One region of the Halalkalibacter kiskunsagensis genome, then DNA from elsewhere that is predicted to be linked to it. Evidence: predicted binding sites of a transcription regulator. Region 1 holds the regulator's gene; each other region holds the start of a gene.
The links. The regulator LexA, encoded in region 1, represses DNA repair genes until DNA is damaged. The targets are predictions, from matches to a motif close to CGAACATATGTTCG.
Positions count from the first base shown of each region.

Region 2: SLH51_RS11410 (DNA polymerase IV) is a predicted target of LexA. The motif match lies at 2,221-2,234, and genes of this name have one in related genera.
Region 3: recA (recombinase RecA) is a predicted target of LexA. The motif match lies at 1,881-1,894, and genes of this name have one in related genera.

Region 1 is NZ_JAXBLX010000010.1:25,832-36,032, reverse strand. Features, by position in the region: gene ald (alanine dehydrogenase) at 1-669, opposite strand, end outside; gene SLH51_RS07665 (hypothetical protein) at 809-1,228, opposite strand; gene SLH51_RS07660 (DUF2621 domain-containing protein) at 1,368-1,784, shown strand; gene SLH51_RS07655 (DUF6254 family protein) at 1,970-2,086, shown strand; gene SLH51_RS07650 (CcdC family protein) at 2,212-2,709, opposite strand; gene SLH51_RS07645 (aspartyl-phosphate phosphatase Spo0E family protein) at 3,009-3,179, shown strand; gene mnmH (tRNA 2-selenouridine(34) synthase MnmH) at 3,449-4,513, opposite strand; gene SLH51_RS07635 (YneF family protein) at 4,601-4,816, opposite strand; gene sirA (sporulation inhibitor of replication protein SirA) at 4,942-5,400, opposite strand; gene tkt (transketolase) at 5,574-7,571, opposite strand; gene SLH51_RS07620 (DUF896 domain-containing protein) at 7,711-7,950, opposite strand; gene SLH51_RS07615 (YneB family resolvase-like protein) at 8,046-8,696, opposite strand; gene SLH51_RS07610 (hypothetical protein) at 8,689-8,925, opposite strand; gene lexA (transcriptional repressor LexA) at 9,074-9,697, shown strand; gene SLH51_RS07600 (hypothetical protein) at 9,773-9,982, opposite strand.
Region 2 is NZ_JAXBLX010000016.1:90,642-100,842, reverse strand. Features, by position in the region: gene SLH51_RS11420 (polysaccharide deacetylase family protein) at 161-1,234, opposite strand; gene SLH51_RS11415 (polysaccharide deacetylase family protein) at 1,377-1,967, opposite strand; gene SLH51_RS11410 (DNA polymerase IV) at 2,255-3,484, shown strand; gene SLH51_RS11405 (YolD-like family protein) at 3,481-3,819, shown strand; gene SLH51_RS11400 (DUF421 domain-containing protein) at 4,082-4,810, shown strand; gene SLH51_RS11395 (DUF4363 family protein) at 4,936-5,208, shown strand; gene SLH51_RS11390 (cupin domain-containing protein) at 5,386-5,889, shown strand; gene SLH51_RS11385 (ABC transporter ATP-binding protein) at 5,968-6,780, opposite strand; gene SLH51_RS11380 (LOG family protein) at 6,989-7,555, shown strand; gene SLH51_RS11375 (peptidoglycan D,D-transpeptidase FtsI family protein) at 7,619-9,715, opposite strand.
Region 3 is NZ_JAXBLX010000014.1:53,073-63,273, reverse strand. Features, by position in the region: gene SLH51_RS10080 (metallophosphoesterase family protein) at 1-656, opposite strand, end outside; gene recA (recombinase RecA) at 717-1,766, opposite strand; gene SLH51_RS10070 (DEAD/DEAH box helicase) at 2,001-3,611, opposite strand; gene SLH51_RS10065 (competence/damage-inducible protein A) at 3,608-4,861, opposite strand; gene pgsA (CDP-diacylglycerol--glycerol-3-phosphate 3-phosphatidyltransferase) at 4,882-5,460, opposite strand; gene SLH51_RS10055 (helix-turn-helix domain-containing protein) at 5,688-6,599, opposite strand; gene SLH51_RS10050 (DUF3388 domain-containing protein) at 6,612-7,385, opposite strand; gene SLH51_RS10045 (DUF3243 domain-containing protein) at 7,643-7,894, opposite strand; gene ymfI (elongation factor P 5-aminopentanone reductase) at 8,323-9,051, opposite strand; gene yfmH (EF-P 5-aminopentanol modification-associated protein YfmH) at 9,053-10,201, opposite strand, start outside.

The DNA.
Region 1 (10,201 bases):
ATTAAGAGGATTCGACATTAACGTTTGAATATCCGTTCCATATAAATCATCTAGTTGACGTAGGCGGTCTGGACTTAAGTCCATAATGGTAACGTCTGCTCCGAGACCCATTGCAATTTTAGCTGCGTTAGTTCCCACTACGCCTCCACCAATAATGGTTACCTTGCCACGTTTTACACCAGGCACTCCTGATAATAGAATTCCCATACCTCCTTTTGGTTTCTCAAGAAATTGAGCTCCAATTTGAGCAGCCATTCTTCCTGCAACTTCGCTCATTGGAGTTAACAAAGGTAACGTACGTCCTACTTGTACCGTTTCATAAGCAATAGCTGTTACTTCCTTATCCACTAGCGCTTTTGCAAGCTCAGGCTCTGCAGCTAAATGTAAATACGTAAATAAAATTAAACCTTTACGGAAGTAATTGTACTCTGATGGAAGTGGTTCTTTTACTTTCATAATCATATCAACCTTTTCCCAAATTGCTACTGGGTCACTTTCAATTTCAGCTCCAGCTTGGATAAATACCGCATCCGCAAAGCCGCTACCAAGGCCAGCATCTTTTTCGATGATAACTTGGTGACCAGCCTGTACAAGTGTCATCACACTCGCTGGTGTCATCGCAACACGATTCTCGTTGTTCTTGATTTCTTTTGGAACTCCAATGAGCATAGTAAGTCCTCCTCTAACAAATACATTACTTATTGTCAGTATAGCCATTTCAATAAATGTTGACATTGTATACATCGCAAAACGTTTCTCGCAGCATTTGTTAGTTTTCACAAAAAAGCTACCATTTATTTACCATATTTTAGATATAGAGGATGAACTTCACGAAAAACATTGTGATAATACCAAACATGAGAAAGAGACTATACAATCGTAATTTATGAACTTCTTCTTCGGTCTTGGCATGTTCTTCTTTTTTTTCAAGGATGATCCGAACCATTTTTGCTGTCATCCCTAAAAGTGCACTAAGGAAAAGCCATATGATCAATACACTAACAAACCAAACACTTAGCCACTGTGTAGACATCATAAAACCAGATATAAGTGCGATTATTACTCCACCATGCGCTAACCATATGATTCGTTTGTATATCCGTAACAATAGGACAAATCTACCAGGCTCGTCCAATAAGCTTCCTTTAATTAAAAAGGGAAAAGGAATAAGTAAGAAAAACAAAAACGAGACTAACATGTGAAGGGCATAGCCAATCAAATACAACATTTTTTTCATCACCTCGATTATCAATCTTATCAAAAGGATCCCTAATATGGAATCATCTTAACTATTTCCAGCATAATGTTTTTTGTGGTAGGATAAGTATGATGAAGAGCTGAGGTGAAAAGTGGTGCCTACTTGGTTTATGTGGTTCATTGTCTTGTGGACAATCTTTCTTATAACGGTAATGTTTATTGGTGGGTATTTTATGTTCCGGAAATTTCTTAAACGATTTCCAAAAGAAGATGGAAAATCAATTCTTGACTGGCAAGATTATTACATCGAACAAACGCTACATCTTTGGGATGAGGAGCAACGTCAATTATTAAACGATTTAGTCGAGCCCGTTCCTGAATTGTTTCGTGATGTTGCGAAAGGAAAAATCGCAGGTAAAATCGGTGAACTTGCACTGCAAGATGAAATTGACCTTTTGACTCAAGACTATATTATTAAAGGCTATATTTTAGCAACGCCTAAACGTGACCATAAATTTCTTAAAAAGAAATTACGTGAAAAAAATATTGATATGACGCCGTATCAAGATTTGCTTGAAACATCATAAGCCTTAGATAACCAAAGGATAACACGAAACTTATGTTATCCTTTGGTTAATTTACATTTGTTACTAATACAACCTAACTTCTACAATCATGTACTGAGGTAAATATAAATGAATAGTTCACGTCTTATATGGAAGAATACATATTAGCTTGACGTAAGTATTTATTAAACAAAAGGTGTGAAACAATGACACAATCCAAACGACAAGAGGAAAGACAATTTAGAAAACGCAAGGAATCTCAAAATCCACACGGGAAAATTAAATCCCTAAAGAAACTTGCTGAAGAGGATACGAAAGAATAGCGAAGGGGAAATCCCTTCGCTATCATTTATATTAAAAGAATTTTCTTGTCTACTTCTCGTAGCTTTAGAGAGATACTAGTATGAAATTGCCCCCGTTAAAGCCTACAGGATATAGTTTTAGACAGTTACGTTTGTAGATAAACACTGCATTGGGAATCAAGTTCCTTTTCCATCTTCCGGAAGCTTATATACATAGTAATCCGCCAAGGTATAATCATCCCATATGCAAGAAGAAAAAACATTCCTGCAAGTTCTTCAACGTTTATTGCATCCCCTATTAACAACTTAAAGACAATCCTCACAAGTAATAAGCCAATTAGTAAAAATGCAAACGCTTTTGATCGTTTCAAGTAAATTTGTTGATCCCTAATTTCAAATTTTGATGTTTTTATTAATAGAACGGAAAAGACCATTCCTACAGCTACCGCTTCTACAACTTGTAAAAAAGCCGGCCTAGCTGGCTCATATAAAAACATTAAGAAACCGGTTGACATAAAAATAGGAGGGAAAATGATTTTCTTTTCTGAAACCGGTTTTTTCGTTGCTTTTAATCGAATCATCATAGCTACTGAAGCCATTACTACAGCTCCAATTGTTGTTAGCCAAACATAAATGTCATTCAAGCTGTTCACCCCTTTCTCAACGACACGGTGACGGTGTTCCCTCTTAAAGATACAGGAAAGCTCTCGTTGTTTCAATTTTTTTAATTAGTGCAAACGGGCAACGAGCTAATCCATTGCCATTACGTGACTATGGGTGAGTTCCCTTTTTGAACAGTCTAAAAGGCAATGAGCCACTATGTGAACTCACTTTACTAAACCGTTTCACAATAATTGTTTCATGTCTTTCTGCCACTAAAGGTTGTAAATTTAGTCGGTAATTTGTATAATTATTACAAGATTTAGCGAAGAAGGGAATCTCTATGAGCGAAGGATTACTTACAATTATCGAGAAAAAACGCAATGAATTAATAGAACTAGCCTTAATTAAAGGGCTTTCCTCCCAAGCCGTCCTGACCGTAAGCCAAGAACTAGATTCTTTGTTAAATCATTATGAAAATCAAAATGAAAAAGAGAACCAACTTCAAAAATAAAATGAAGAAGGTTCTTTTTTTAGTGAAAGCTCATAATTAACGAAAAGTACTCAATCACACTTTCAAGCTGTTTTATGGTTTTAGATATTTCTAATAATAAAATGTAAGAAACCCCCACAATTAAAAGCGGAACAAGGGTAAGAAAAGATACGATGGCCATAATAATAATTCCTATTCCATATGCCTTTTTCTCTTGTTTGAAAACCCACCATAAATCTTTGAACACATTCACGATTTATACGACACCTTTCCTAAAGACTTTACCCCTGTTAGCCTGTTATCTTTGTACGATATTTTTCAATAAATGCTATCATTTTTCCAACCCCAGAATTTAAATCTTCAAACTCAATATGAATTGATGACGTCTGATATTTTGAGAAAGCATAATCATAGCGTGGGTCATAATACTCTTCTAACAACTTAGAAAAAATGGACTTGAAGTCTTCTTTTTGTTGCAGAACATCAAGTTCATCTAATAACTGAGATGATAAGTATTTACGCATTTTCATTATTGCCTCATATATATTTTCTTTGTATTTTTCAGGTTGGTAAGTATTATAAATATGCTCTACTCTAGACCAAAATGGATAATCAAGCTCCACTCTAACTCCATTTTCTTTCCCTTTAATAATGAAATCTGGAAGAATGATATGGCCAATTCGTTTGCTCTCTGCTTCTATAATTAGGTAACTTGAATTTTCTAGTTGCTGTAATTGCTCCAATAATAATGATTCAAACTGCTTTTGACTTTTTGGTTTCATTCCAATATGTCCAAAAATCGATCCTCTATGACCCGCGAGTGCTTCTAGGTCAATAACTGGATACCCTTTTCTCTTAAGAACCTGAAGGATCTCCGTTTTTCTTGATCCTGTATGACCAGCAACTACAATAAAATTTCGTTTCTTGAGTGCTTCTTGCTCTAACCCTTTCTGAACATACTGTCTAAATGAGCGTATACCTCCTACTAACTGATAACACTCTACCCCTAGTAAACCGACAGTTCCAGCAATCGTTTTACTGCGCATTCCACCTCTCCAGCAGTAAATAACCATACGTTTAGTCGGCATTTCTTCTTGTAATCCCTTTAACTTCTTGAAAAAAGCAAGGATTTTAGGTGCATACATCGACAAGCCCAGCTCAATAGCATGTTCTTTGCTTTTTTGTTTATAAGCAGTCCCAACTTTTGCTCGTTCTTCATTCGAAAAAAGTGGAACATTAATCGCATTTGGTATTTGATATTCAGTAAACTCTGCCGGAGATCGAACATCAATGAATATATCTTCTTCAAATGATACATCTTGTAACGTTATTTGTTTTACCTCAACTGTTGACATCCCATTCTCCTCACTTTAAGTTCCTTGCGATACAACGACTAAAGTAGAAAAACACCCCAAAAAAATGAGGTGCTTGTCCATCAATAACTATTTTGATTGTTGTTTTTGCATCGCCTTCATCATCTGATTGATTTTCTTCTGCGATGGATTTTGTCCCATTTGCATCATCATGACACGGAGCATTTGCTCATTAAATGGTGGGTTCTTTTTCAAATAAGACATCATCGTCTTACGTGCTATAAAGAAGCCAATTGCAAGACCAGCAGCAACAGCTAGTGTATACCCTAAAATATGAATCCACATAAGTCCAACATCCTCCTTCGTGCTATCTAAAACAATCGGGATAAACCCGAATTAACCTTATCTATTATATCTTAATGACAAGGGATTTAAAAGCACTTCAGAAAAATATCATGAACGAGTGTAACTTATAATTGATTCGTTCGTAAGAAATCTTCTTGCTTCAATGGTTTTAACCAACCATAGCGGTGTTCTTCAATTGAAAATGCAAAAAATGCAGATTCACATTTTCTAAGAATTTCAAAAAACATTGTTTCTACTTCAAAAGATCCTGCTGCAGTTAAATAAAGAGCATCCGCTTCAATTACTAATTCAGCTTTAGAATCTAGTTCAACCATTTCAATCACATGAGTATTTTTTTTCTTTCTATACTCATCTACTTTTCCAAGATTTTGATTTAACTTTTGTTGTAAGAGAAGAGATGGAATCGGTTTTGTAATATATTCAATTTGTTTGCGTAATATTTCTTTTTGCGATCCACTCACTTTGTCGTGTTCAAGAAAAAGATAAAATAATTTTGATTCTTGTCCGTAATATTGACGAGCAACATCTTCTTCAAAAATATACAACTCATAATGTCTCATCATGGACACCCTCTCGCACTTTGATTTTCTATTAGTATACGAGAACTCTTGTAAAATGATTGTCTGAAATCGGAGAAGATATGCACTAGTTTTGTCGAACAAAAAAAAAACTGACTCTAAAGGTCCGACTAGCCTCATTATGTGAGGAAAAGTGTCCAATAGAGTCAATTTCAAATTTATTTTTGTAGTAGTACTTTCACTTTTGCAACTACATTATCAACAGTGAAGCCATATTCTTCTAAAATCTTTGCAGCTGGTGCAGAGGCTCCAAACTGATCAATGGCAAGTACATCACCGTGATCGCCTACATATTTAGACCATCCTAATGAAGAAGCCATTTCAATCCCTAAGCGGATTTTTACATTTGGAGAAATCACTTCGTCTTTGTAAGATTGCGGTTGAGCCTCAAAGCGATCCCAGCTCGGCATACTTACAACGTCTGCATGAATGCCATCTTTTTCTAGCGCCATTTGAGCTTCAACTGCTAAAGGTACTTCAGAACCAGATGCAAGTAAAAGAACGTCCGTTTCCCCACTTGATTTAGAAGCAATATAAGCACCTTTCTTAACGCCTTCATATGCAAGCTCAGCAGTATGATCTAGCGTCTTTAAGTTTTGACGAGTTAATACAAGCGCTGTTGGAGTATCTTTACTTTCAAGAGCAACTTTCCAAGCAGCAACTGTCTCATTACTATCACCAGGACGAATAACAGACAAGCCAGGCATCGCACGTAGTGCTGGGAGTTGTTCAACCGGTTCATGAGTTGGTCCGTCTTCTCCAACCGCGATACTATCATGAGTAAAGACATAAATAACTGGCAGTTTCATTAATGCCGCTAAGCGAATAGCCGGACGTAAATAATCCGAGAATACAAAGAATGTAGCACCGAATACTTTTAATCCACCATGAAGTGCCATCCCATTGATCGCAGAACCCATTGCAAACTCACGAACGCCAAACCAAATGTTACGACCCTCGTAATTGTCGCGGGAGTAGTCACCTAAATCTTTCATGTATGTCTTATTTGATCCAGCAAGGTCAGCAGATCCTCCAAACAATTCAGGAACCGCTTTAGCAAAAGCGTTTAATGCTTCGCCTGAAGAAGAACGAGTTGCTACGCTTGAAGCAGGCTCATAAACAGGCGCTTCTGAGTCCCAGCCTTCAGGTAATTCTCCAGTAATCGAACGCTTAAATTGAGCAGCTAATTCAGGATAAGCTTGTTTATACTTTGCGAAAAGTTCATTCCACTCTGCTTCTTTTTTCTCCCCTTCTGCTTTGACAGAAGAAAATAATTCACTTACAGCTTGAGGAACATGAAATTCCTCTTCATGTGTCCAGTCATACGAGGACTTTGTAAGAAGCACTTCGTCTTTTCCAAGTGGTGCACCATGCGAAGCTGATTTCCCTGATTTATTAGGTGATCCATAGCCAATAACTGTTTTCACCTCAATTAAAGTTGGACGCTCATCTTGCTTTGCTGCTTCTATAGCACGATTTATTTCATCCAAATCAGTTCCATCTTCTACACGAATCACTTGCCAACCGTAAGCTTTGTAACGATCTTCCACACTTTCTGAGAACGAAATGTGAAGATCTCCATCTAATGAAATATCATTTGAATCATAAAGAACGACCAGACGACCTAATTTAAGATGCCCAGCTAGTGAAGCTGCCTCTGCCGAAACACCTTCCATTAAATCTCCGTCACCACAAATAGAATATGTATAGTGATTGACAACTTCGAAATCGTCTTTGTTGTAAGTGCTTGCTAAGTGACGTTCTGCCATCGCCATTCCAACCGCCATTGCTACCCCTTGTCCGAGAGGTCCAGTTGTTGCTTCAACACCTGGTGTATGCCCATATTCAGGATGGCCTGGTGTTTTGCTTCCCCATTGACGGAAGTTTTGTAACTCCTCTAAAGACAAATCATAGCCAGTTAAATGTAATAGGCTGTATAGTAACATTGATCCGTGACCTGCAGATAGCACAAAGCGATCTCTATTCGCCCAATCCGGATTTGCTGGGTTATGATTCATAAATTGTGTCCAAAGACTATACGCCATAGGTGCTGCCCCCATTGGCATCCCCGGATGGCCTGAATTGGCTTTTTCCACACTATCAATCGATAATGTACGAATTGTATTGACGGCAAGTTGATCTACTTGTTTCGACATAATAATACCCTACCTTCCATAATAAACTAAAATGTATATCTACCTTTTTCATCTTATACTTTATCCTTAATTTTCACAAGCATTCAAACAGAAGGAAGGTTTACACAAAAAAGCCTCCAAAGACTAAACTGGAGACTGATCAATGCATCGGTTTATTTTGATTTTTTTTGCTTTCTTTTAACGTGTCTGGAGTAACATCGTTTCCATTTTCATCCACAACCGTGACGGAATGTAGCTGGTTTTTGAACGACTTCCGAAATGTCTGGATGTACTCTTTGCGAAGCGTTTGTTGTTCCTTTTCTTCTTGTTTCGTTAATCCTGTCGTTTTCGCCCGCTTAGACAATTCATTAATTCTATTTAGTTTTTCCTTTGATAGCACGTAAAAACCCTCTCTTTCAACAAACATTCATTTCCCTACTTTACATGATCAGGACTATGTTTTCAACCAAAACAGCTTGTTTTTATGAAGTACGACTATTCGCTCATTTGCTGATTCTGATATTCTTGATAACGTCTGTGCACAGTTGCTTTAGAAATATCATATCCGAACCCTCTTAACGTTGCTGCTATATCATGAAAAGTTAAATCCATTTTTCGAAGCCTGATAATCTCTTCTAAAGGAGCTTGTTTTTTCATTCGCCCGCCACTAACCCCTCTTTTTAAATTAGCTTCTGGACGATAACCATTTTTAATAGCTTCATTCATCCCTCTTCGTATTTTACTATTATGTAATTTCCGTTGAAACTCCTCTACAATTGAGACTATTTCTAACACCATCTCATCAGCTTCCGATAAAGTTAAGTCCCCATGATCTTGTATTGTTAATAATTGAACATTTAACTTTCGCAGTTGGTGCAGTAAAGCAATTTTCGCGTGTCCTCTTCCTAATCGAGTATCATCTTGAATCAATAGAGCTTGCACTGTTCCTTCTCCTAAACGCGTTAATACAGTAAGTATTCCATCACGATCAACATCGTATCCACTTGCTCTTTCTTCAATAATTTCTTCAACATGCAAATTATGCAGCTCAGCTAATTTCACAAGTTCATTTGCTTGCCTTTTTAATGAAGTTTCTTGGTCTTTTTTATCCGTACTAACACGGCAATAAATCAATGCTTTATTCATCGTTATTGCTTTCATCATTTGAATTTACGGCTAAGAAACGAGATTTATGACTAGTTTGCTCGGACATAGATTTAAATTCAGCAGAAGCCACCGTTAGTTCAACTTCGTCATGTAGATCACTTGCTTCAATTGGCGATGCAGATATAATAATTGTTAAATACATAAAGAACAGTACAAACAATGCTGCTAAAATTATAAAGATTTCTTGACTTGTAAAACGTTTAATCATTGTATTCACCCCGAATAAGAATGTTTGTTCGTGTTTATGATAATACGAACGCTCGTTTGTGTCAACGTTTTTTTAGAACTAACGTTTGCATTACATATGTTCGCATGGTACAATTTAGATAATTAGGAAAGTAAGTGAGGTGTACTATATGACAAAGCTATCAAAACGGCAGCTCGAAATACTAGACTTTATTAAAATTGAAGTGAAAAAGAAAGGATATCCCCCTTCCGTTCGAGAGATTGGAGAGGCTGTCGGACTTGCTTCAAGTTCTACTGTTCACGGACATCTTTCACGTTTAGAAAAAAAAGGGTTTATTAGGAGAGATCCTACGAAACCAAGGGCAATTGAAGTATTATCACTAGATAATGAAACTGTTTCACTTCCAGATAAGAAGACTACATATGTACCGGTTCTCGGGAAAGTTACTGCAGGTCTACCAATCACAGCAATTGAAAATGTTGAAGACTATCTTCCCCTACCAGAACACCTTGTTTCTGATGACAAAGTGTATGTTCTTGTCATTCAAGGGGACAGTATGATAGAAGCAGGAATATTCGACGGGGATATGGTCATTGTTCGGCAGCAGCAAACTGCTAATAATGGAGATATTATTGTGGCGATGACAGAAGATGACGAAGCAACAGTAAAACGCTTTTTCAGAGAAAAGGATTATATTCGTCTGCAACCAGAAAATTCAACAATGGCTCCCATTCTACTAAAAGAATGTTCAGTACTGGGCAAAGTTATTGGCGTATTTCGAACTATACATTAAAGGTAAGTGAACTTGTCATTTCTTGGGCAGGTTCTTTTTTAGTTCGTTTTCCTCAAATGGAAAACAGCATCCTAATTATTCGGATGCTGTTTTAATTTCTTGCTTTTCCTTCTCTTTTCTTCTTTCTTTTAAATAAATACGAAGAATAAGCGTCATAACTAAAGCACTAACAATCACCATGCCATAGCCACCAGTTCCTTCATTCACCATTATTCGAAATACACTACGTAAGAAGAACAGGAAAGATAAAACATACATGATTAAGAGAACTGTCTTTTTACTCATCTAACCACCTCTCATTCATTATTAGTGATAGACAAGCAGATTACAATACAGAAGTAAAAGGATATCATTATTAGAAATCAGTTCACTACTTTCAGAAAACAAAATCTTTACGCTCATATTATTAAAACAATCGGTCAATCTATATACAACATGGTTGTATAGTATCACTCCACGAACGACAACTGAAACCATGTTGTGTGAGGGTTCTCTTTTGGTCTA
Region 2 (10,201 bases), on a different contig from region 1:
GAATGGAGGTCTCCTTTTTTTATGCTCAATTGAAAAAAACGTAAGTTTTTCAGTGGCTTCGTTTTAGCCTGCTATGAGTTATCTCATAGCAGGCTAAACAAGCGGAGAAATTCCGTTTCCTCGAGGATCTTTATGGTCGTGGCTTCTCTACTAAGTTCATTCAGTTTTCCTGATTTTCTAATAGTGTTTGCACTGTAACAAACTGATATCCCCGTCCCTGCAATTCATCAATAATTATCGGCAATGCTTCTATTGTGCCGTCTAGTAGACGTTCATCTGTTTGAAAGTTATGCTGAAGAATAATTCCACCAGGAGAAATCTCTCGGCGAACAATATTTAAAATTTCGTCTCCAGATTGCCCGCTCCAATCAATCGTATCCACTGACCATTTGATCACCCTTAAGCCCATTTCATTGAGTACTAGCAAATCTGACTTCGTAACCGCACCATATGGAGGTCGAATTAAATCTGGCACACGTCCAACAGTTTCAAGCAGTACTTGTTGTGTTGATTGAATCTCTTCTACTAATTCAGATGTTGTTACTTGAGGAAGGACAGGATGCCCCCATGTATGATTGGCAATTCCATGGCCATCATTTACAATTTTTCTCGTCATATACGGAAACGCTTCCGCTTCTTTGCCGACGACAAAGAATGTTGCTGGCACAGCTTTCTCCTTCAATATTTCTAATATTTGTGGGGTATAGTAATCATCTGGACCATCGTCAAATGTTAGTGCAACTTGTTTCTTAGTTGAATCCCCTTTGTAGATTGCACCCTTTGGAGAGTCGATATTTGTTGTTATAAACGTTCGTTCTCCTTCATACGATACCTGCATCCCTAATTTTTTTACAACATCAATAAGTGGGACGAACGTTTCTCCATCAAATTGTATTGTTTTCGTAGATAAAGGTAAGCGCCTCCATACTCCTGTAGCACTTCCATAGTCGTCAAAATAGCTTTTCCCTACGGGCAAGGCAATTTGCCTATCTTTATAACGAAAGACAACGGAGCGAAACGACTTATTCCAATCGACTCTTACCCCTGTATGCTTTAGAAATAATGCAGGAACAAGTATATTCCCACCTTTCATAATATATCTTGTTTCAAATGATTGTTGATCTATAAAAATAGGTGCTTCTGGCAATTTCAACTCTTGCGCATATGCACTAAAATTGTACATTGGAAGGGTAAAAAGGAACAAAATTAAGAAAGTTGTTCTTCTATTTAACATCAAGTCCCTCCTCCTAGCTTATGGTTACTTGTTAGCTTTTCCAAATTAAGGAGGATTATTTAAGAGATACCGTGTCGTTATACGATTTCATACTAATTCGATGTTTTAAGCCTCTTGCTACTTGATGTTTCTCTTTTTCATTTTATAGTGTCTGGAACTGGAACCCCTTCTCTTTGATCTTTTTAATTAATGTTGGCAAGGCATGAAGCGTTTGTTCAAGTTCATGAAGAAGAACAATCGAACCTTCTTGAACATGACTTGTGACATTCTCAACTATTTTGTTAGGATGATGTTTTAACTCCCAATCAAATGAGGAAATTTCCCACATAACCATTTCTACCTTCAATTTTGATGCGACTGTTATTGTATCCTTGTTATACTGTCCAAATGGCGGTCGAAGATAGCGGACCTGTTGCCCCGTGATGTCTTCTATTATTTTTTTACTTGTATTGATTTCTTTCATTTGTTCATTGTAGTCTAGCTTAACAAGGTTTGGGTGACTATGGGCGTGTGTTCCTATAACATGCCCCTCTTCTAATACTCGCTTCCACGATCTCTTATGATGAAGCAAACGTGATTGCCAAAAAAAGACTGCTCCTACTTCTTCTTTTGCTAAAACATCAAGAAACCTGTCTAAATATTTGCTCGGACCATCATCAAATGTGAGAACAACCCCTTTTTCATCACGGTGTTTCACATTTGTCAGAACATCTTTCTCTTTGAAGTTGTACACAACTTCACGGGTAACAATTCATGGACTTTTACGCATTAGTAATACCTCCCTCATTTTTACGTAACACTTTACCTTGCTCTCTTAGTATATTTTATGACTCTCTCTTTAACTTAGCATTCCTTGCTCACATTTTTATCCCGATAAGGAAAAACAGTCAAGTTTCTTAGCTTCTTCTTTCTACTACCCTGACCAAACATCTTTTCCACAAAATGTATGTTGAATAGAGAACGTACTTTCGCATATAATAATAACACAAACATTTGTTCTTATCTGGAGTGTGAAGTTCGATGAAAACAATCTTCCTTGTCGATATGCAATCTTTTTATGCTTCCATCGAAAAAGCAAGATCCCCTCATTTACAACATAAACCACTCGTTGTATCTGGAGATCCAAAAAGGCGTTCAGGTGTTATTTTAGCTGCCTGTCCTCTTGCGAAAAAAAGTGGTATAAAAAACGGCGAACGTTTATGGGAAGCTGAGCAAAAATGTCTTGATTTAGTTGTCGTTCCTCCTAAAATGCAAGACTATATTACGACTTCAGTCGAGATTACCAATATTTTAGAAGAGTATACCGACTTAGTCGAGCCTTATTCAATTGATGAACAATTCATTGATGTGACAGGCAGTCAAATGTTATTTGGTCCACCACTTGAAATAGCCAAAAAAATTCAACAAGAGATTTGGAGAAGCACAAAAGTTCGAGCAAGGATTGGGATTGGAGAAAATAAAGTTTTAGCGAAGATGGCTTGTGACAACTTTTCAAAGAAAAACAAAACAGGAATCTTTTGGTTAAAAAAAGAGGAACTTGAACAGACCTTATGGCAACTCCCTGTTGAGAAGATGTTTGGAGTAGGCGGAAGAATGGCTAGCCACTTACGGAATATGGGAATTCGTACAATCGGACAATTAGCAGCTGTTCCTCTTCCACGTCTAAAAGATCAATGGGGCATTAACGGTCATGTTCTTTGGATGACGGCTAATGGAGACGATTTATCGCCGGTCACGACGGCTTCTCACGATGGTCAAAAAGCAATCGGTCACGGGATGACACTCCCACGTGATTACATAAGCCTGGCTGAAATTCGCGTCGTTCTTCTTGAACTATGTGAAGAAGTTTGTATGAGGGCGCGCAAGTCCAAGGTCATGGGGCAAACCGTAACCGTTAGTGTAAGCGGGGCAAGTTATGAAATAAAAACTGGCTTCCATCGACAAGCGACATTATATGAACCAACCAACTACGTAATGGATGTTTTTCGCCTGGCTGAGGGGCTCTTTCTTCAATTTTGGGATCAAAATCCAATTAGAAAACTCAGTGTTAGCCTTACTAAACTATGTCATGATAATGAACTGCAGCTTAGTTTATTTGACACAGCCCGAAATAAAAAAGTAGACCTTGGCTATGTAATGGATGGAATTAAAGAAAGGTATGGCACAACGGCGCTTATTCGAGCTTCCTCGTTAACAAAGGCAGGCCAAGCCTTTGAACGCGCACAAAAGATAGGAGGGCATTATAAATGAGTCAACATTTACAGCGTGGAAATCTTCTTTGGGAAAGCAGCAGAATGTTTTTGCCTGAGCACAAAGAAGCACTACTAGATAGGAAACAACAATTAAAGAAGGTCAAGAAACCCCAATTAGATGAACAGGAGCTCGAAGAAATCGGCATCATTGTCATGGATTCACTGAAGCATGAGCTCAATGTGCACGTAACCTATTGGGAAGATGGAATTCTACACAACCTTGTTGGTACTGTCGATAAATTTGATTGGTCATCAAAAAAGCTCAAATTAAAAATGAGCGAAGAAATTAGAACCATCGCAATTGACTGCTTAAAATCGGTAGCAAGGCAATAGTACGACTTGTTAATTCGTGCTTGGAACGAATTGCCTTTCTCATAGTTGCATAGCTCCCTTTAAATCTCACATAACATACTAGAACCATAGATGTCCGAGCAACAATTAAGCAGTTCACACTTCTAAGAATTAACACACTGTTAATTCACAGACGCTTTTTGCTTTTCTTTTTTGTAAGGATCCTCCCAAAAAATAAAAAGCTACATAATAAAAGCTAATATGGAAATAATTACATTAATACAAACACTACTTGGGGGATCAAATGAACGAGGCACTTGTAGTAATCGTGAGAGCAATCATAACATTTTTCACCCTTCTCATCTATGCTCGGTTAATTGGAAAGCAACAAATTGGAAACCTGACTATGTTTGACTATATCAATGGCATTACGATTGGTTCCATTGCTGGAACAATGGCCACGGATGTTTCTTCAAAAGCGTTAACCCATTGGATTGCCCTAACTGTTTTCATCGCTTTCACTTTGATCCTACAATACATCAATATAAAATATCGTTATTTATCAAAGGTCATTGATGGAGAACCTGTTACCGTTATTGAAGATGGGAAAATATTAGAGAACAACTTAAAGAAAACCCGCGTTACAAGAGATGAACTAATGGTTCAACTGCGTAGCAAAAGCACCTTTGATCCTACTGAAGTCGAGGTTGCGTTATTAGAGCCAGACGGAACATTATCTGTTCTACGAAAAAGCGAATTTCAATACGTACAAAAAAAAGATTTACATATCCCCATTACCCGTGCCAAATTAACAACTGAAATTATCGTCGACGGAGTCATATTACAACAAAATATCCAACAACGTGGCAAAGATCTCACCTGGGTACAAGCACAACTCAACAAGAAAGGATTTGATGACTTAGCAAAAGTTTCCTATGCTGCTATCTTACCGAATGATTCACTTTATGTAGATCCAGTGGAAGATCATGTCTCAAATACCAATGACATCAGTGACTATGAAGGGCCCTACTAACAAATTCGATTTTAACAAAGGAACGTGAATACGCTTTGAGAAAAATACTCTTTTATACAATTCCTATCTCGTTCATCCTACTAACTTTCACCTTAATGATTAGTGGCAGTTGGCTGAAAGAACCTATGAACGACGATGACCAGCTAGAAAAATTCATGCAAAATATTGAATCTCATGTCAAAGAAAATCACTGGGACGAGGCACAGCGTGAACATGCAAACGCTAAAACTGCATGGAATATTATATCAAAGCGAATTCAATACAGTGTTGAAAGGGAAACCATGTACGAAATAAGTGGCCTCCTCTCTCGAATTGAAGGATCAATAAAAGGACAGGACAAAAACAGTGCCTTAGTAGAAATTTATTATTTTTATGAACTATGGGCTAACTTCAGTTAGAACTTTGCATCTTTTTTCTATTATTTGTCTTCGTGATTACAGTTGTTAGTATAATAGCATAAATATGTCAAGGAGATGTCAAAAGAGAAAAAAAGTCATTCCATTAGCTTCCTTATTGATTCTTTTGTTTCCTTTTGGTTTACTGAAGAGAGTACATATGAGAAATGAGGGTTTATTATGAATCAAAATCAAGCTGATTATTGGATTCAGCATCTTAATTTGGAGGCTCATCCAGAGGGGGGCTTTTTTAAGCGGTCTTTTAGATCAGACGAGGAAATTCAAAGTAAAGCGAGAATGCTATATACAAGCATTTACTTTTTGTTGCGTACCGGTGATGTTTCACACTTTCATCGTTTACAGTCAGATGAACTTTGGTATTTTCATGCAGGTAGCTCACTATCAGTTCATATCATACATGAAAATGGAGAGTATGAAGAAGCACGTCTTGGATTAAACCTCGATAAAGGAGAGGTTCCACAAGTATTGGTTCCTAAAAATGCGATCTTCGGATCTTCATTATCTGGGCAAGGCACGTTTTCACTTGTAGGATGTATGGTGTCACCAGGCTTTGAATATGAAGACTTCGAGCTCTTTACACAGAAGGAACTTCTAAAAGACTATCCACAGCATGAAGAAATCATAAAAAAAATGGCCTACGAGACATTACCAGAGTTCAACTAAACCATGTTAAGAAAAGCAATTTGAGCAATGGATATCCCCCCATTGCTCATTTTTCTTGTAAAGTTAGATCTCTATCATCTACTGATCTAGTGCAGCGGATTCGCTTGACTTGATACTCACCCATAGTCGTTCATCCTTCCAGTCGATGGAAACAGGAAGTTGATACGTCTGTTCTAAATTCTTTTCGGTTAACGTTGAATGCTTATCTCCTTTCGCAACGATCGTCCCGCTGTTTAGCAAAAGAGCATGTGAAATCGCAGGCACCATTTCTTCAATATGATGAGTTACATATAGAAGTGTCGGTCCCTCCTTCGCTGTGGCTAACTGTTGAATCGTCTCTAGCAACTGTTCCCTTGAGTACAAATCCAACCCATTGCAAGGTTCATCTAAAATAAGAATTTTCGGTGATGGCATTAAAGCTCGAGCGATAATGACTCTTCTTTTTTGCCCTTGTGATAGTGTCACAAACCGTTGATCTGTCAACCTCTCGATTTTCAACTTGACAAGCAACTGTTTCGCACGTCGAATATCAACTTCTGTGATTTCTTCATACAATCCAATTGATGCATGCTTCCCACTTAAGACAACCTCAAGCGCTGTGTCTTGCCCCCGTGTTGCATACCTTTCATCAACAGCAGAACTAACCCAACCAATTGATTTACGAAGTTCGGGTATATTCGTCTGGCCAAACTTCTGACCAAGGACATGAACTTCTCCTTGAGATACCCATTGGTACCCTGTCAGCAAATTTAATATCGACGTTTTTCCAGATCCATTCAACCCTAAAATGACCCAATGTTCATGAAGGGATACGTCCCACGTAATATTATGTAAAATTGTCTTTCCATCTCTTTTCCACAATACATCTTTTAATGATACAATTTTTTCTATCATCATTCTCCTCCTATATAAAATTCCATATATTAACCTAAGATTCGACTTAAACAATCATTTTCCCCCTTCGTTTTTTCATTTCATGCAAAAGGAAAATTCAACCTAAGAAAAATTCAGATAACTAAAACTTTTACCACAATTTACAAATCAGTTCCTTTCGATTACTATTTTATAATGGAGAATTTACTAGAATGGTGGGAAAAAGATGTTTAAGAATATTTGTGTGTTTTGTGGGTCAAGTTTCGGAAATGATGCAAGCTACACGAAAGAAGTTCACCAATTTGCTCAAGCACTCGTAACAAATAAGATTAATCTCGTTTACGGTGGTGGCAACGCTGGTTTAATGGGTGAACTTGCTCGCTATGTGTTACAGAGGCATGGAGAAGTTGTAGGCGTCATCCCGAAAAAAATTCATGAAAATGTTCAACATGTTCAATTAACTGATCTTATTATTGTTGATGACATGCATCAAAGAAAAGCGAAAATGTATGAATTAGCAGACGGGTTCATCGCCCTCCCCGGAGGAATTGGAACAATAGAAGAGTTGGCCGAAGCTCTTACATGGCAACAGATTGGCTACCATCATAAGCCGATTGGAGTTTTTAATCCCAATGGTTTTTATGATAAATTGCTATCTCTTTTAGAACATATGACAACAGAAGGCTTTCTAAAGGCAGAGTTCTTAGATCAGCTAATTATTTCCGACTGTCCAGATGAACTGCTGACAAAGATGGAGCAATTTACACCAAAGTATCTGAGTAAGTGGGATTGACAAATACGACTATAATTAAAGAGAGTCTCACATGGTATGTCACCTTGGAGACTCTCTTTCCATTTAATCTATATTGATTTCTTCTAAAATTGGTTCATCAACAGGCGTAGGACCATTCCGTACGTCTTGTAAATCAAAATACGCTTCAAGCGCTTTTTTCGAAATTTCTTGAGCAACTCCCGCTCTACCACCCCTGCTATCTAGTTTGATATCTGGAACGATAACTGCAAAAGCAATTTCAGGATTGTTATACGGCGCATAACCAACCAAAGATTGCGTATTTCCAGCTATTGAGCGACGATTCTCCCCTTGACCAACCGTTACAGTCACCTCGGCTGTTCCTGTTTTTCCAGCAGGTTGGTAAGGTGCGTTGGCAAACATTCCACTTGCTGTTCCACGTGTCATTACATCCCGTAGCCCTTGTTGAACACGGTTAATATGCGCATCACTCATATCGACTCGATTTAAAATTTTCGGTTCGAACTTTTGAATGATCGCGCCTTGTTCATTTGGATTCGTTGATGGCTCTCTAATTTCACGCACTAACCTTGGCTCCATTCGATAGCCATCATTAGCAACTGTTGCGATATACTGAGCTAATTGGAGAGGAGTATAGTTATCATACTGTCCGATCATTAAATCCAGTAAATTCCCTGGGATTTCACTTCCGCCTATGAGCCCAGATGAATAAGATGGTAAGTCAATTCCTGTTTCTGTACCTAGCCCAAACTGACTAAAGCTATTTCGAACTTCGTTATAAGCTCGATCGATGGAACCAGTAGTCCAGCCACATCGAGTATTTGGAGCCGTATAATGACAATTAGCCATTCGCATTCCTATTTCAAACATGTAGACGTTTGAGGATTGTTCAAGAGCACGTCGATCATCAAGCCAACCGAACGTTCTCCATGACTTTTTTGGTTCCGTACTTGGTAAAATAATCGGTCTATCATTAAAACTTGTGCCGGGTTGTGCAACACCTGATTGAAAACCAGTTAAGACTGAAGCTGCCTTTACCGACGATCCCATTTCATACATATTGTTCACATTCCCAATATGATCAGTTCGGAGTTCCCCTTCACCAGTAAATCCAGCCATCGCTAAAATATCTCCCGTACGCGGGTTCATCAACACCGCATATGCAGAACGATCCTTAATATATGAATAGCCTGTTTTACGCACTTCATATTCGACAATGTCCTCAAGCTTTTGTTGAAGCTCCATATCAATTGTTAAAACAAGATCATTCCCTCGTTGTCCAAGACGTTCTTTTACTTCTTTATCAATCGTCTTACTTCCTTGTCTCTCCATTATACTCTCCACAACTGCCTTTTTCCCACGTAATGCTTCCTCATATTGAGCTTCTAAAAAACTTGTCCCTACTAAGTCTGAACGGTCATATCCTCTTGATAAATAATAGTCCAGCTTTTCACGAGGAATTGTACTAGTGGATCCAAAAAAGCTACGAAATGCATCACCGTATGGATAAGAACGACTAGAGTCTCTCAAAATATCAATTCCAGGTAGACGATCCAAATTCTCACTGATTACATGTGCTTCTTCTTCAGTAATCCGTTGTTTAATTCGTTGTGGTGAGTTTGCATACCCTCTTGCCATCTCACGGAAAATCGCTAACACACGCAGATCCTTTTCTGAAATTGAATCAATTTGCTCTTGAGGAATCGATTCAACCTCCAATTGATACTCCTCGGAAGCGCTCTCTAACTTACTTCTTTCTTCTCGACTAACAAGCTCATAGCGCTCTTTTTCTGTCATATTAATTAATATGTAATCACGAATATCACGTTCAATTACTCGATCTGTGTCAATATCAATTAACGGTTCTAAATCTTTTGCGATATCAAGCATTGTTTGCGCTTTTGTCGTTCTAGATGGATTTGTATAGGTTACGGATAACTCCAATTGATTATCTACTACAACATTTCCAAAACGGTCGTACATAACTCCTCTTGGCGCATCAATACGAGCCGTTGAATTCGTTGTGGAAGCAAGCTCACTAACAAAACTTTCCCCTTCAACAATTTGCACAAATCCTAACCGAAGAATCAAACCAGAAAACAATAGAAATACAACAAAAAAAAGTACATTTAAACGAAACGTTAAATGGTTCTTTTTCTTTTGCTTGTTCTTTTTTTTCATGCCATTCACACCTTTGTCAACGTACATATTATCACTCACTGCTACACTGCTGCCCCAATACTACTATCTAGATGCCCATTTAATCACTAAATTGCACTTCACTGACATACTATGTACCATTTAGCACTATTTCAAAAAAGCATATGGAATAAAATACCGAAACTATGTATCATGCAGACTATTTTAACATAATACCCCATAGATTTTTAGGATTTTTTGTAAATTTTTATGTTTAGGGTATTCATACATACATTAAAAAGCGTGAAAATGAAACTCTTTCAAAAAAGGCAGTTCAAATTCTTGCACTCATTTCCATGAGATAAATGATAGATAGCGCTTTCATTTTGTTTGTCTTCATATACCAATGATAAAAATGGTAAGGAAATAACAATCCTTAATGAAAGAAAATTGTTGAAACTAAACTAGCTTTTGTTTTCTTCACAATTTGATATTTCATCATCATTGCATCAAACAGTGATACATAAG
Region 3 (10,201 bases), on a different contig from region 1:
ACACGTGATAATGCTCCTGGATTGCACATAAATTTGCCATTTCGTTCTTTAATCCCAAAGCCACCATGAAAATGCCCTGTCAAAATGATATCAGCGGTCGTCCCCCAAATATGATCAATAAGCGTATGTGGTACACCTTCTGGTAATGCTTTTTCAACAAGCATACTATGGACAATGTGAATCAGGACATCGGCATTTGCATCTTTTGTTGGATAATAATCTAATTTCGGGTCTCGCTGGTCTAAATCATAATGGTATGGTTGACCACTAATTTGAACCTTACTTCCACCTTTTTCAATGAAAACTGGCTTTGTTTGGTCTATCACAGACATAACTCCAAATGAATCCATCAACCCAAGCATCGTTCTTGAGATTGTTTCTGGATTGTGACCAAATGTATCATGATTCCCTGCAACCACATAGATGGGCATGTTCGCCTTCATAAAAATTTTCGCAAATTGACCAACTACATTAGGAGATAAATCTGGTCGATCAAATACATCTCCACCATGTAAAAGGACATCCACATCTTCTTGATTTGCTAATGTAATGACTTCTTCTAATTTATCTTTTAGAGTATCTACATAAACATCTAAACGATTTTTCGGAGTCGTTCCACGTATATGTGTGTCTGTTACGTACAAAAATTTCATCATACACCTCCTCTAACCTGAAAAGAATAAGCACCTTGCGCAAGGTGCTTATTCTTACTTATTTTATTTCAAATCGAACGGAACATCCTCAAATTCTTCTTCCGTTGCTGCCGCTACTTCAATTTCACCATTTAAACCATGGTGATCTCGAATCAGCGTTTCGATTTGTTCAGTGATTTTCGGATTTTCTTTTAAGAACTGCTTCGAGTTTTCGCGTCCTTGACCGAGACGCTCCTCATTAAAGGAATACCATGCGCCACTCTTTTGGACAATGTCAAGATCAGATCCTATATCTAAAATCGACCCTTCTCGAGAAATTCCTTCTCCGTACATGATATCCACTTCAGCGACCTTAAATGGAGGAGCTACCTTATTTTTCACTACTTTAATCTTCGTTTTGTTTCCAACCATGTCATTTCCTTGCTTTAGTGTTTCTGCACGACGAACTTCTAATCGAACGGAAGAATAGAATTTAAGCGCACGTCCCCCTGGTGTTGTTTCTGGGTTGCCAAACATAACCCCTACTTTTTCACGAATTTGGTTAATGAAAATCGCGATTGTCTTTGACTTATTGATTGCTCCTGAAAGCTTACGTAGTGCCTGAGACATAAGACGTGCCTGCAAGCCAACATGGCTATCTCCCATGTCACCTTCAATCTCAGCTTTTGGTACAAGAGCTGCCACACTATCGATAACAATCATATCTACTGCTCCACTGCGTACAAGAGCTTCAGCAATCTCTAATGCTTGTTCACCAGTATCTGGCTGCGATAATAATAATTCATCAATATTCACACCTAATTTCTGTGCGTAAACCGGATCAAGTGCGTGCTCTGCATCAATAAATGCAGCTTGTCCCCCTTGACGTTGAACCTCTGCAATCGCATGTAACGTAACAGTTGTCTTACCTGATGATTCTGGGCCATATACTTCAATAACACGCCCCTTTGGATACCCACCTACTCCAAGTGCAATATCCAGTGCAAGAGCACCACTTGAAACGGTTGAGACGCGTTGTTCAGCTTGTTCTCCAAGCTTCATAATTGACCCTTTACCAAATTGTTTTTCGATTTGACGCAACGCCATATCAAGAGCAGCTTTACGATCACTCATTATGAATCTCTCCTCTATTAAAAAAATAATGTATTGTAAATTTTTATAAAAGCGAATCTATGTTTTGTTCTTTTCTATCATACCTTGTTTTTTTGCTTTTGCCAATAGTTTTTACGAACATTTATTCGCTTGCTAGTAATAGGAAAACCATTACGTGAGGAAAGAAATGAGAAGAGTCCTATCAATAAATGGACTCTTCTAAAACTTCATTTTACATAATATAGAATCTCGAGGCTAACTACGTGTTGGGGTACGGCGCGGTTCACGTTTTGGACGCGGCTTTGCTGGTTCTAAATTCACTCTCGCTCCACTAATTCTCGAATAACGGAGTGCCTCATATACAAATGGAGCCGCTTCTTCCGGAACTTCAACAAATGTAAAGTTCTCAAAAATATCAATTTTGCCAACAGCTTTCCCAGGAATTCCCACAAGCTCAGAGATAGCTTCGACTAACACTTTTGGAGTCATATTTACATTTCTTCCTACATTAATAAAGAATCGAACCATTCCTTTGGCGCCACCAGTGTCGCCAAAGTTATATCCGGATTCCTCTGTTGTAGACGCAGGAGAGAAGTTCATTTTTAATAAAGCAGTTACAACATCACTTGCCGCAAATTCAGCTAGTACCTCCTCAACAAGAGGAGCAAACAACTCGTCTTCTTTGCCACTAGTTGCAATCGTATCAGCAATCAATTTTTTCCATGATCCTTGTTGCTTAACAACCACTTCCTCAATTGTCGGTACATCTTGAGAAGGAATGCTCATTTTAATTTCTTGTTCAATCGAACGTAAATGTTTCATTTCACGAGGGGTAACAAGTGTTAGCGCAAGTCCCTTACGCCCAGCACGACCAGTACGACCAATTCGGTGAACATAACTCTCAGGATCTTGTGGTATATCATAATTAATAACATGGGATACATTCTCAACATCAATACCTCGTGCAGCAACATCAGTTGCAATTAAGAACTCGATCGAAGAATCCCGAAATTTCTTCATAACAGCGTCACGCTGTGATTGTGTAAGGTCTCCATGTAACCCATCTGCTAAATAGCCTCGAGCTTGAAGAGCTTCAGCAAGCTCTGCTACTCCTTTTTTAGTGCGGCAAAACAAAATACCAAGCTCGACATCTTCGCTATCAATAATTCTGCAAAGTGATTCAATTTTATTACGCTCTAACACTTTATAATACATTTGGTCAATTAGTGGTGCTGTAACCTCACCTTTATTAATCGTAACCGTTTTTGGCGCCGTCATATATTTCCGCGACAACTTCTTAATAGCTGGAGGCATCGTAGCAGAAAAAAGGAGGGTTTGACGGACAGAATTCACTTGACGAAGAATCGATTCAATGTCATCAACAAAACCCATATCGAGCATTTCATCGGCCTCATCAAGAACCACCGTATGAACTTGATCAAGCTTTAGTGTGTTCCTACGCAAGTGATCGAGAATGCGCCCAGGCGTTCCAATTACTACTTGCACACCTTGCTTTAGAGCTCGAATTTGATGGCCAATTGATTGCCCACCATAAATAGGCAATGTTCGAATTGATTTATGCACAGATATTTTTTGTAATTCACCTGATACTTGAATAGCCAACTCTCTTGTTGGTGTTAAAATGAGCGCCTGCACATGACGGTCTGACGTAACTTTATCTACAACTGGGATTCCAAAAGCAGCTGTCTTCCCCGTACCTGTTTGCGCCTGACCAATTACATCTCCACCTTCTAAAATAACAGGGATGGCCTTTTCTTGAATTGGCGAAGGCTCTTCAAAGCCCATGTCTTTAATTGCCCGTTTAATTGAGTCTGAAATCTGGAAATCATTAAAATACGTTGTCATTCTGTTTTATTCCACCTTTTCATTTCGTTCAATAAATAAAAACATCCATATTTAATAGCACGGTCTCTGACGGCTTCTCGTCTTCCGGCTAGATTCAATTCATAACAAAATGGCTCTTGGGAAAGTCCAGCAATCCCAATGTAAACTGTGCCAGCTTCTTTGCCTTCTTGTTTATCAGGTCCGGCTACACCGGTAAAGCTAATGGCAACATCTGCATCATATTGTTGTTGTGCACAGCTTGCCATTTCAAGCGCACACTGTTTGCTAATGACCCCGAACTTAGTCACTACTTCTTTCGACACTCCCAGAACATTTTCCTTCACATCCGTCGCGTAAGAAACACATCCCCCGCGAAAAACAGAAGAAACCCCTGAAAAAGAAGTCAGCATACTTGAGAATTTCCCTCCAGTAAAACTTTCTGCTGTAGCTATCGTACAGCGTTTCTCTTTTAATTGCAAAAAGAGTTGCTCCATAAGAGACGTATCATTATATCCATATAGGTACTGCCCAACGCGGTTTGTAATACGTTCTTCTGTTTCATCAAGCAATCGCTTCTGTTCTGCTACGCTTGCATGTTTAACAGTGAGCCTTAATGTCACTTCTCCCTCACTAGCTAAAGGAGCAATCGTTGGATTTGTTTGCGCTTCTATTAAATCCAATAGATCTGTTTCCAATTGAGACTCTCCAATATCAAAAAAACGAAGAACTCTAGATGTAATAGAAGTTTGTTCGCCAAGCATCTTGGATAACTCGGGTAATAACTCATTTAAAAACATCGGTTTCATTTCTTGCGGTGGTCCAGGTAATAAAACAATACTAGTACCATCTATAGAAACAATCATTCCAGGTGCCATCCCGTACTCGTTATTAAGAACACGACTCCCCTCTATAACCAGAGCCTGTTTACGATTATTATCGGACATTTGTCGATTGCGCTTTTTAAAATAAGATTCAATATTATGTAATGATTTTTCATGATGTACTAACTTTGTCCCTGCTAAAGAAGCAACTGCTTCTTTCGTTAAATCATCTTTAGTTGGCCCTAATCCCCCCGTTATGATAATTAAATCAGAACGAGAGATGGCTTGTTTAAGTGATTCAGTAAGCCTTTTATCATTATCGCCTACAGTTGTTTGATAAAAAACATTTACCCCTATGATGGCCAGCTCTTGAGAAAGAAACGCTGCGTTTGTATTCACGATTTGACCAAGTAAAAGTTCAGATCCTACAGAAATAAGTTCAGCATTCATTACATCTACCGCCTACTTTACTATTTAGATTTTAAGAGCACATGTTGATTTTTTTGGAAGTACTCAACCCCTGAAACGATGGTTAAGAAAGTTGCAACATAAATAGCGATCATATCAAATGGCAGCGACAACGCTTGAAATGGCCAATTATGTAGCATCAAAGCAGAAATGGCAACAATTTGACTCACTGTTTTTAATTTACCTAATTGACTTGCCGCAATAACATCTCCATCCGCCGCAGCAACTAAACGGATACCCGTAACCGCAAACTCTCGACTTATTATGATAATAGCTATCCAAGCAGGTAAAAGCTGTAGTTCTACTAGAGCAATAAGTGCAGCTGTAATTAACAATTTATCAGCGAGCGGATCAAGAAACTTCCCTAAGTTTGTGACAAGATTATGCTTTCTGGCATAGTAGCCGTCAAGCCAATCAGTCGCAGAGGCTATAATAAATATAATAGCGCCGATGAAATGAGCAAGAGGAATTGTCGTACCTAGAAACTGAATGTCACCAAATGAAAACGGGACTAGTAGAAAGATCATAAATAATGGAATTAGAAAAATTCGAGAGATAGTTATTTTATTTGGTAAATTCAACAAAATTCCCTTCCTTCATAGCAATGATATCTAATTTATGTAGTAAACCTATAAGACAAGTCATCAAGTTAAAACAGACCTTACTGAACAAGTCCCCTAATATTGTACCACAATTACTGACAATTGATAAATTCAACCAATTTATCTTCAAAAAACAAAAAAGAACTCGCTCCCTCACCCACTACTTCAAGTTTGAAGGTAGTATGTAAGGGAGTATGAGTTCTCTCTTATTCTGAAGACTTAACAATAGTAATATCAATCTTTTGATGAGTTATATCTAACGGAAACTCTAATTGTTTATCATTAATATACAAATTTACAAACTGTGACGCTCCAAAATTAAAAATAACTTGTTCTTCAGCTTCGATATCTAGAGGAACTTCATCCCCCTCAGATGGCGTTCCACTATAAAAGGTTTTTCCTTTTGCATTTTTTACATCAATATAGGATCTACCAATTAATTCAATGCGTACATCCGAGAATTGACCATTTTCTAATTCGAAAAAAGACGTATTCCCTACGCTTTCTTTGAAAGTAAGCGTAACCTCTGGTTCAACCTCTTCTTGCTCCTCTTGTTCTTCATGTTCTTCTTGCTCTAATTCTTCCGGAACATTTGATTCTTCTTCATCTGATTCTGGTTCCACTACACCAGGATCTTCACCTACATATTCAGAAAAATCCGCTTCGAGATTTTCACCGTCATCTGGAGCAACTGCACCATCGTCCCCGGTTCCTCCTCCTTGTGCCATTAGCCATATCCCCACTATAATAATGGCTATAAAAACAATAGCAACTAAAGCAGGTAGAAAGGATCCTTTTCTTGGTCTTTTTTTGGGCGCTGAAGCCGGTTTACTACGTTCAGTCCTTGAAGGTAATGTTACAGCCTCACGTTGTGGATTTGGAAGCTCATTTTTATATTGGTCAAATAACGGATCTGGATCAAGTCCAATTGCTTCCGCATATGTTTTGACAAACGCCCTCGCATAAAAAATTCCAGGCAAAGCATCAAAACGCCCTTCTTCGATGGCAATTAAATATCGTTTCTGAATTTTTGTTGTACGTTGAAGGTCCTCTAAAGAGAGCTGCTTTTGTTCACGTTGTTCCTTTAAATGCTGACCTAATTCTGACAATCCTAACACCTACCTACACCTTTAACTTATATCAAAAGAGGAAAATCCTGATTCAACTACCTCGTATGTAATCTGCTCTCCCTCATCATTTCTTAGTTCTATAATACAGTCAAAATCTTCTAATTCATATTCTGTTTCACGGACAAAAATATCTGGATGCTCGACCACTTTTACTGCAGGTAATCTCATGATATCACTAACAAGAGTACGATGTTTTTCCGTCGATCGCATCGTTGTTACGATTCCATCGATAATAAAAATATGATCTTCACTCATTTCATCATCCGCCAATTGACTGCGAACCGTTTGTCTTAATAAAGTCGAAGAAATAAACGACCATCTCTTATTGGCACATACACTAGCTGCTACAATTGATTCGGTTTTTCCAACACGAGGCATACCACGAATTCCTACTAAAAAATGTCCTTCACGTTTAAATTGTTCTGCCATAAAATCAACAAGCAACCCAAGCTCCGTTCGAATAAAACGAAAAGTTTTCTTATCATCGGCATCACGTTCAATGTAACGTCCGTGCCTAATCGCAAGACGGTCACGTAGTCTAGGTTCCCTTACTTTTATTACGGAAATATCTTCAATGGTTTCTAATATAGCTCTAAACCTCGCTACCTGATCATCACTAGAGCTTCGAATTAACATACCACGTCGCATATTATCGACACCATTTATTGTCACGATGTTAATCGCTAACATCCCAAGTAAAGACGAAATATCACCAAGGAGCCCAGGTCGATTTTTATGTATTTGATATTCTAAATACCATTCTTTTAAAGCCATTCGCGTCACCCTTTTAAGCTGATTGAGTATCTTCTTAGGCTAATATAGATTCTCTCTCTACAATGATAATTGATTTTGATTATAAATGAAAGAACTTTGTCGGAAATAATTGTAGGTTGACATACTAAATTTAATTATGTGAAAAATCTACAAGGAGTAGTTTGCTTCACAAATGTTTCCATTATGTATAGGTCTAAGTGTTTCTAACATATGAGATAAAAAAACGCCGCAAATGCGGCGTTTTTTTATCTCATATGTTAACCTTCGTTTTGAACAAGCTTCACCATCATATTTGCAATTGCATGTTGCTCTTGCTCATCAGCTACTTTCCACAGCTCTGCAAGGACACGCTCTTGTTCATTTTTCGGATCGACCTGTTGAGCCAAATATTCACCAACTTGATACGCGACATCAGACACAACATTTTGACTCATTCCTTCAGTTTCAGCTTGATTTAAACGGCTACCTAAGAAATCTTTCCATTGTTCCCAGTTGTCAAGTACAGACATGTAAGACCCTCCTTGATAATGTACTTCTCTTCTATTTTTTCTTATTCTACCTATAATATTCATCGTTTCTTTTGTTTTTTAAAGAGTAAGTACAAAAAGGGATGCCCTTTCCCTTTTTGTACTTACTCTAAGCAATGTGCGAACCGCTGCCGGCTTTTAAGCTTTTTATGAGTGATCTTCTCATAAAAAGCTTGCAGCGTGTGGAGCCATTGCAACCTCTTGATTAACCCAATCAAATAATCAAAAAGGGATGCCCTTTCCCTTTTTGTACTTACTCTAAGCAATGTGCGAAACCGCTGCCGGCTTTTAAGCTTTTTATGAGTGATCTTCTCATAAAAAGCTTGCAGCGTGTGGAGCCATCGCAACCTCTTGATTAACCCAAATCAAATAATCAAAAAGGGATGCCCTTTCCCTTTTTGTACTTACTTTCAACAATACCAAGCACCATTTATCGATAGAATATGACCATTTATGTAGTTTGCTCGACTTGAACTAAGAAAGGCAACCGCATGAGCAACATCACTTGGCTGTCCCAGTATGTTAGCAGGAATATCAGCTTTTAACTCTTCCAAAGAATCGATCCCTTGATCACTAAGCATATTTGTCTCTATTGCCCCAGGAGCTATCCCGTTTACTTGAATATTACTAGGCGCCAATTCTTTTGCCAGACCTTTTACAAAGCTATTCACTCCACCTTTCGCAGTGGAATAAATCACTTCACAAGATGCACCTGTTAACCCCCAAATTGAAGAAATCATAATAATTTTCCCTTTGCGCTTGCGGATCATATTCGGTAACAAACTTCTTGAAATTTTCATCGGATTTACTAAATGAATATTCAACATTTCTGTCATTTGCTGATTGGTCACATCGGTAAAAAGACCAATTTGACTCACCCCTGCATTATGTATAATTGTATGAAAAGCAACTTCTTTTGGGATCGTCTTAAGTAACTGTTCATCGCCTCTATTATTCGATAAATCGGCTTGTAAAAGCGTTACTTTTGCTCCTTTTCTTTGACACTCTATTGCAAGATATTCCGCAGCTTCTACATTTTGATAATAATGCAAAAAAAGAGAGCAGCTAGGAGATGCCAGCTCTCTTGCTATTGCTGCGCCAATCCCTCCAGATGCTCCAGTAATTAAAATGTGTTTCATTCTATTCTTCAAACCCTTCTGCCTTTACTTGACATACGGTGAAACGTTCAAATTGAAAATGATCTTCTAACACTTGTTGTAAATGGTCTACTGTTAGGGTCTCTAGCATGGAAACGACATCAAACAAATTCATATTATTAAATTCATAACGTGTAAATTGATTAGCAATATATTCTGGTGAATTTAATGAACGTAAAAACGAACCAATCTTCTTTTTAATAGCTCTTGTTACTTGTTCATCAGTTAGTGATACTTGCTTAAACGACTCAATCATTTCTTTAATTTTGGAGGCAAGCTTATCAGGGTGCTTCGTATCTCCACCTATAATGGTGAAACCGAACCCTTCTTCTGCTGAATGATCAAAAGAGAAAGAATCGTCAATAAGTCCTTCATCAAATAACGTTTGATAATTTTCAGAACTTTGTCCAAACATTAGGTCAAGTAAGATGTTAAGCGATAATTCGCGCTTTAACAAATCATCCCCTTGACGCGTTGCTCCAGTTTCTTTAAAGCCGACCAAGCATTTAGGTGTTTGAACTGGCATCGTAATGACATTCTTTTCTTTGTCTACTTGTTCTGGTTCCTCTTCAAAGAATCGTTTGATTTCTTCAGGTTGAGAGAACTCTTTATTTCCTTGATTTTCTTTGACTTGTTCCATAATTTTTTCAGGATCAACTGGCCCTATAACAAATAAGAGCATGTTACTAGGATGGTAAAAAGTTTCGTAGCACGTATAAAGTAAGTCTTTTGTAATATTTGAAATTGACTCAATCGTACCAGCAATATCAATTTTGACAGGATGGTGATGGAACATGTTCTCAATCACCCCAAAATAAGCACGCCAGTCAGGGTTATCATCATACATCGTTATTTCCTGATTAATGATCCCTTTTTCCTTTTCAACACTTTCCTCAGTAAAATATGGGTGCTGAACAAAATCAAGTAATGTTTTTAGGTTATTTTCTACATTTGTCGTACTAGAGAATAAATATGCTGTACGAGTAAAACTTGTAAAGGCATTGGCTGAAGCACCTTGCTTACTAAAATCTTGGAATACGTCCCCTTCTTCATCCTCAAACATTTTATGTTCAAGGAAATGAGCAATTCCATCTGGCACCTTTATGGACTGTTCTTTTCCAAGTGGAGTAAA